Regions from separate parts of the Spirosoma aureum genome, predicted to be linked through region 2. Evidence: riboswitches for the same ligand, from Rfam matches in the RefSeq annotation. Region 2 holds a riboswitch; the other holds the start of a gene.
What was found. A riboswitch is a leader RNA that binds a small molecule or an ion and turns the genes downstream of it on or off. The one in region 2 is predicted to bind cobalamin.

Region 1 (3,421 bases), 120 kb from region 2:
AATGAACAGCAGCAATACGGTAAAACGAGGGTTAAGTTGTTGCTTCATATGCATTTACTTCTATTCTTTTCTGTAAACAATAAGCCTGATAGTCCTCTGAGTATTTACTTCTCAATGTTTACCAGGTAAAGCGAACGCCAACGCTGGCGTTTCGACGGCGGGTGTTGTAGCCGTAAATATCGTAATACGTTTGGTCAAATACATTACGAACGTCGGCATACAGGCGCAACATGGGGGTAAGTTTCCCTTCTGCATAGAGATCGACCGTTGTATAAGCGGCCAGCGTTATGTTGTCGGTATTGAATGTTTCGCTGTTGTAGAATCGATCGGTACGTTCTCCAATCGACCGAATTGTTGCTGAAACGAACAGTTTCGGAATGAACCGATAACCTGCGGTTAGATTCACCTGCGTTTTCGGACGCCGGAACAGGTTATTATATGTCGTATCGCGACCCGCAACGTTTGTCTTCACCTCACCTGTGAGCAGCATAACGTTCCCTGATAGCGTCAGTTTGTTCAGTTCGGTTTGCGCTTCTACTTCCAAGCCATGATCATGTTGGCGGTCGAAGTTGATGTAGCGGCCATACGGAGCTGAATTCAGCGATTCAAAGAACAGTACGTCTTTGATCTGCCGGTCGAAATAGACGGCACGTATCCAGGCGTTTCGGCTACGGGTAAATAGCTGTACGCCCGCTTCCGTCGACCAGCTATGTTCGGGACGAAGCGCTTTGTTGCCATAGGGCGAAAACAGCTGGTATAACGTCGGAGCCCGGAAACCGGATGACAGATTGACAAATACTTTAATCCGGTCAGAGATCAGGTACGACGGATTGAAGGAATACGTAAATACGTTACCATACAGCGAATTGCGGTTAAACCGGCCACCTAATTCAACGGATAAACCCTGGTAAGGTGTCAGAATCCCCGTAGCATAGACGCCTACCTGCCCGATCCGGGCGGTGTCGGCACCGATAGGGGGCGACTGATACGGCCCAAACGAGCTGATCGACAAGTAGCTTTGATCCGTATTGCTGAACCGATAATCGGCCCCCGTCAGCAATTCGCCCCAGGAACCCAGTTTGAGGTTATGATAGATCTCGGCAAAATGAGCAATGCCGCCATACTCCTGAGATGAATAAAGTTCAGAAGCGCCCGACTCAACTTTTGTTGAATCGTTTTTATACGTTCGACGACTGTCGCTAAGGCCATAATTGATCATCAATCGGCCATGTTTGTGCTTGTATTCCAGACCAGTAGCCAATCGCTTAAACTGGTTCTTGTAGATATAATCTTTTTCGTCGGCGAAAGCACCGTTGTCAATATCAGCCGTATAGCCTGTTGTCATGCCCTGTAATTTCCAGCTCAGACGCGATGTGAGTTGTAGGGTCAGATTGGCCAGTAGCGCATTCTGTTTATAACCGTCGTTGTCGAAATTCTGATTGCCCGTGCGGTCGGTGGCAGCCGAAAACCCGTCTGAAGACAGCCGTGTGTATTGGACGTTATAGGAAAGTCGGCTTGTCTGACCGCTCACGCCAACCGTTCCCCGGAAGGTATTATACGTCCCGTAATTGACCGAAGCCGTAACGCCAACCGGTTTGTTGCCAACGGCATTGTTCCCTGCCCGTTTCGTAAAAATATTGATTACGCCCGCCACCGCATCGGACCCGTAACTGGTTGACTGCGCTCCCCGTAGAATTTCGATCCGGTCGCATTCTCCGACCGTAAGCAGATTCAGGTCGAATGTGTTGGCGGTTCCGGATGGGTCATAAACGGGCAGGCCATCTAACAGAATCAGCGTATTTCCGGCCGAAGCGCCCCGCAGATAAATGTCAGGATTGGTGCCTAATGGCCCATTAGAACCCACAATTTGCAGACCAGCCTGCCGGGAGAGCAGTTCACTGACCGATTGCGTGGCGTAACGTTGTAGCACAGAATCTGACAATACCGTAACGACCTTACCGGTTTGCGAGAGTTTTTGCTCGATCTTGTTGGCCGTTACCGTTACGGCATCCAACTGAAGCGAACGGGTTGTAGACGATGGAGGAATTTCCTGCCCCAATGCAGGCAGACAGGATACGGCCAGACAGGCCGAGAATAAAGTAATGATTTTGCTCATCATTAATCAGCTAAACTGAGATTAAGTAATGAGCTGTCGGAAACTGAAATAAAAGACAAACAGCGCTTTTGGCCCGTTTGTGACCGCATAGGTGATCAGACCACCCAACCGAAACATGTCTTTCATCCCCGGCTTTTTACCCGAAAGCTCGAATCATGAATTCGTTTGAGGCAGGTCTTCTGGCTCGTTCTACCAACAAGGCCTTCCCGTCGAGAGACAGTGGCTTTTGTCTTGCTGGCTGGTCACTAGAACTTACAGCTACGGGAATAGCCCCGGATTTACACCGGTGTTCCCTTTTAATTACCCTTTCTGATCGGGTAAACCTTAAACGCGGGGCAAAGATAGAGAAATTGGATGAAAGTAGGCATTGAGTAGTCTTCAGTGGGCAGTAGGCAGTCTACAGTCACTGCGCTCTGAATAGCTGCCTGCCGTCAACTGCCCACTGAAGACTACTCACTGAAGACTTTCCTAAAATCCGTCGGCTTTTATTTCTTTCTCCGTGATGGTTCCGTATTTTTTTACTTTCTCCCGAATTGTATCGGCTTTGCCAATGAGTACGAATTGAAGGTTTGTTTTAGGGAAATACTGGTCAATGATTTGCCGGGTTTTGGCTACGGTCAGTCCGTCGACGTTCTTCTGGAAGTTGTTGATAAACGACTCATCGAAGCCCAGACTGAACATATCCGTTAGCAGATTCGCTAGCTCACTGGCCGATTCGTAGCGGGGTGGGAAGTCGGCTTTTACGTAGTTTTTCGCCGAAAGGAGTGTTTTTTCGTCAATACCTGTTCGATGTAAACTGTCCAGAACCTGGAGGGCCATGTCGATGGCCTCGGTGGTGGTGCTGACCTTTGTAAACGTCGAAATGGCAAACGTTCCACTGTTGCGGAAGGTGCCGAATCGGCTTCCGGCTCCGTAGGTAAGGCCTGAATTGACGCGCAGTGCGTCGTTTAGCCAGGACGTAAATCGGCCGCCCAGAATGGTGTTGACAACCGTTACCGGAATAAAGTCGGGGTTATTTTGCGTAATGCCTTTACCGCCAATCAGAAACGTTGTTTCGCGGGCATCGTCTTTGTTGACCAGCAACACCCGGTTCTTATCGAAGGCAACCGTCGGTTCGGTTAATTTGGGCGATGTAGCGGCCACTGTTTTCCAGTTGCCGAACAGGTCGGTTATCCGTTTTTTCATCGCTACCGTGTTGAAATCGCCCACGATGGCAATAGCGGCCCGATCGGCAGTATAATTCTTCTGATAAAACTGTCTGGCATCATTAGCCGTAATGGCCGACACGGCCGTTGGCGTTCCCGT
Region 2 (3,421 bases):
TTCCAACGTCCTGTCGCCTTTTTTGAATTTGGCACGGTTGGTCCGGACCGCATCCGTCTGCGGAAACGACCCAATCGTCGTTGTTGGGTATAATGGTAATTTGAGTCGATGATGTTGCAGAGCCTGGCGCTGGGCGAACGCTCCATGCCGACGGGCATCCTGATCTGTCATCAAGGCGAGACGAGCCTGCACGGTTGGGCGGTTGATTAGCGGAGACTGTCGGCGGGAAGACAAAGCGGCCTGATTGGCGGCCAGGGCTTCTGTTGCCTGCCCGTTATTCGGTTCCCGGAACAGTGTAACCAACGTGGAAACCTCATCCAGCTTTTGCCGGGCGAAGGCCAGCCACTGCTTTATTTCGGGCGTCAGGCTCTTTCCATTGGTTTCTGAATTCAGATCACAGGGAACATGCAGCAGCGAACAGGATGGCGCAAGTAACAGGCGCTCTGCTCCTATCACAGCGGCTGCCCGCTGGATCATAGTCAGGGACCGCTCCAGATCATTGATCCAGATGTTGCGCCCATCTACCACGCCCAATGACAGGTGGGTCTGTTGATTGACGAAATCGGTTTTCAATAAGTCCTCCAGCTGGCTTGGGCACCTGACCAGATCAAGATGCAGGGCATCGACGGGCAGTTGAACCACCAGATTCAGATTAGCCCCATAGCATTCGAAGTAGGAGGCCAGCAGGAATTTAAGTTGGGAAAACTGGCCTTTCAGTCGATTATACGTTACAGCAAAGGCTTCCCGCTGCCGATCGGTCAGATCGAGTGACAGACAAGGCTCATCGATCTGAATCCAGTCAGCTCCCAGCGCCTGAAGGTGGGTCAATACCTGTTCATAAACCGGCAACAACCGATCCAGCAAATCCAGCCGATCGAAACCAGATTCTTTTTCTTTACCCAAAAGCAGGTACGACACTGGGCCGATCAATACGGGTTTGGGCGTTGTGCCGAGTGTTTGTTGCGCTTCTTCAAAGTCAGTAAAAATCGTATTGGAGAAGAGTTCAAACGACTGATCGGCGGTAAACTCCGGAACGATGTAATGATAATTGGTATCGAACCACTTGGTCATTTCCATCGCTTTCAGGTCCAGACCATCCTGCTGATACCCGCGTGCCATGGCAAAGTAAAGCGTCAGCCGGTCAACGTCGGGCCGGTCGAGTAGCGGCTGAAACCGCTTCGGAATGGCTCCTACGGTCAGGGACATATCCAGTACCTGGTCGTAGAACGAGAAGTCGTTGCAGGGAACCAGCGTAATGCCAGCCTGCTGTTGAGTCAGCCAGTTGGTCTGTTGGATTTGCCGACCGATTTCCTGCAATTGCTGACGCGTGATTTTGTTAGCCCACAACTGTTCACAGGCCCTTTTGAGTTCGCGGTGGCTACCGATTCGTGGATAGCCGAGATTGTGTGCGATCATGTTGTTAATTGATAAAAATGATTGATCGCGTTCGTTGCCGAACTCCATACGCCTATCACTTTACCAGTACTTTATCAACACGACACACCACCCCCATCCCCGCCGTAAGAAGAGAAAAGAAGAAGCGGTCAATCTTGATGAAGCCTAATAGCGTGTAGGCGCAATCAGCAGGGCTAAGGCAAGTCTCCTGGCTTGTGACGGTATTTGCCGTCCTTCTCATCCCTTCACAACGGCGAACCGCTGTTGGAACAATGGACATCGAGGGCAAACCCTTTTCTAACGGTCACTGACAGTAGCAACGTCTGCTCGTGATTCTCACACGATTCCTTTTTAATTTCCTGAAGCTCTCAGGAAAACCATAGCCTGTTTGACGGAAAACAAAGAACGTTGGGGCAAACTAACTGGATTGGCCCGGTAAAAACAAGGAATAAATCAACATAATGCCCCCTATCTGCTTCTGTTAACGTTTTTGACTACCTGTTGCATTAACTCATGCTTTACATTTATGCGTATGAAGTTGGTCGTATACCTTTTTTCGTTTTGGCTGTTGCTGCTGGCGGGTCTCCCCTGTCCGGATGCCGACTGCCATGCGCATGAGCGTATCGCGTCTACCACTGAAGTTCCTCATCCGGCCGACGATCATGATCATGGGCACAAAGCACCTTGCAGTCCATTTTGCCACTGCGCCACCTGCGCTGGCTTTTCCATTCCCCGGATTTTCAGCTACAGCCTGTCGGTTAAGCTGACGACCCTTTTTCCCATCCGTCAGTTTTTTGCGTATCAGTCTCCCAATCATGCGGATGTAATTCAATCCGTCTGGCAGCCGCCCAAATTATAACCGTTTTTCATGGATTTCATCACGGCCAATCATCCATTGGCTGAATTGTTCCATTGTATTCATCCGACAGCATGAAAAACGTTTTTCTATTCCTATTGCTTCTGGCAGCTGTTTTCCGAACCACGGCTTCTCAGGGGCAGGATACATTACACATTACGGTACGCCACGCGACCACAAACCAACCGATTCCCGGTGCTACCGTCCTGATCATAGGCACCACAAACGGCGCAGTTACCGATACGGCCGGAAACGCCCAGCTTCGGCTACCAACTGCTGGCTCCTATAAAATCAGGGCATCGGCGGTGAGTTTCCTGTCTGTTACGCAAACGATTAATTTACCCATCAGCGATACAATTCGTTTTGCGCTCGAAACCTCCGAAGAAGCCCTGGAAGAGGTTACCGTTTCATCTACCCGCAGCGGCCGAACGGTAGCCGACGAACCAACTCGCGTTGAGGTTATTGACGGCGAAGAACTCGATGAAAAAGCCAATATGCAACCGGCCAACATCGCCGTGATTCTACGTGAAAGTCCGGGCATTCAGGTTCAACAGACATCGGTTATGTCGGCCAATGCAACCTTCCGGATTCAGGGGCTCGATGGTCGCTACACGCAACTGTTGCAGGATGGCTTACCACTTTACAGCGGTTTTTCGAGTGGGTTGAGCCTTATGCAGGTGCCACCCCTTAACCTGAAACAGGTGGAAGTGGTGAAAGGCTGTCAGTCTACGTTATATGGCAGTGGAGCCATTGCGGGGCTGGTCAATCTGGTTACGAAAGAACCGACTCGTCAACGCGACCTGTCATTCCTGATCAACGGCACGTCGGCGCTGGGCCTTGATCTGAATGGGTATTATGCCCAGCGAAACGATAAAATTGGGATTACGCTTTATGCTACCCGTAATCTGCAACGTGCTTTCGACCCGAACCACGACCAGTTTTCTGATCTGCCCCAAACGGCCCGTACTACGCTGCAACCCAAACTATTCTGGTATCCAAACGCCACCATGACTGTATCGGCGGGGCTGATCTGGTCAAATGAACAGCGTACGGGTGGTTATCTGCCAACTATCCGGAATGAATCGGCAACTGGCTATACGGAGGCCAATGATTCGCGACGGTTAGCGACGCAATTCCGGCTGGAAAAGCGATTTACCAATGATGCGGTGC

Region 1: it holds a riboswitch for cobalamin, as region 2 does, so the genes downstream of both, G8759_RS27100 (TonB-dependent receptor plug domain-containing protein) here and metE (5-methyltetrahydropteroyltriglutamate--homocysteine S-methyltransferase) in region 2, are expected to answer to the same signal.

What each region holds. Positions count from the first base shown of each region.
Region 1 covers NZ_CP050063.1:6,822,551-6,825,971, reverse strand. Annotated here, with positions in the region: gene G8759_RS27105 (DUF6580 family putative transport protein) at 1-48, opposite strand, end outside; gene G8759_RS27100 (TonB-dependent receptor plug domain-containing protein) at 119-2,119, opposite strand; cobalamin riboswitch at 2,269-2,458, opposite strand; gene G8759_RS27095 (M16 family metallopeptidase) at 2,585-3,421, opposite strand, start outside.
Region 2 covers NZ_CP050063.1:6,942,398-6,945,818, forward strand. Annotated here, with positions in the region: gene metE (5-methyltetrahydropteroyltriglutamate--homocysteine S-methyltransferase) at 1-1,416, opposite strand, end outside; cobalamin riboswitch at 1,577-1,792, opposite strand; gene G8759_RS27590 (DUF6660 family protein) at 1,928-2,254, shown strand; gene G8759_RS27595 (TonB-dependent receptor) at 2,326-3,421, shown strand, end outside.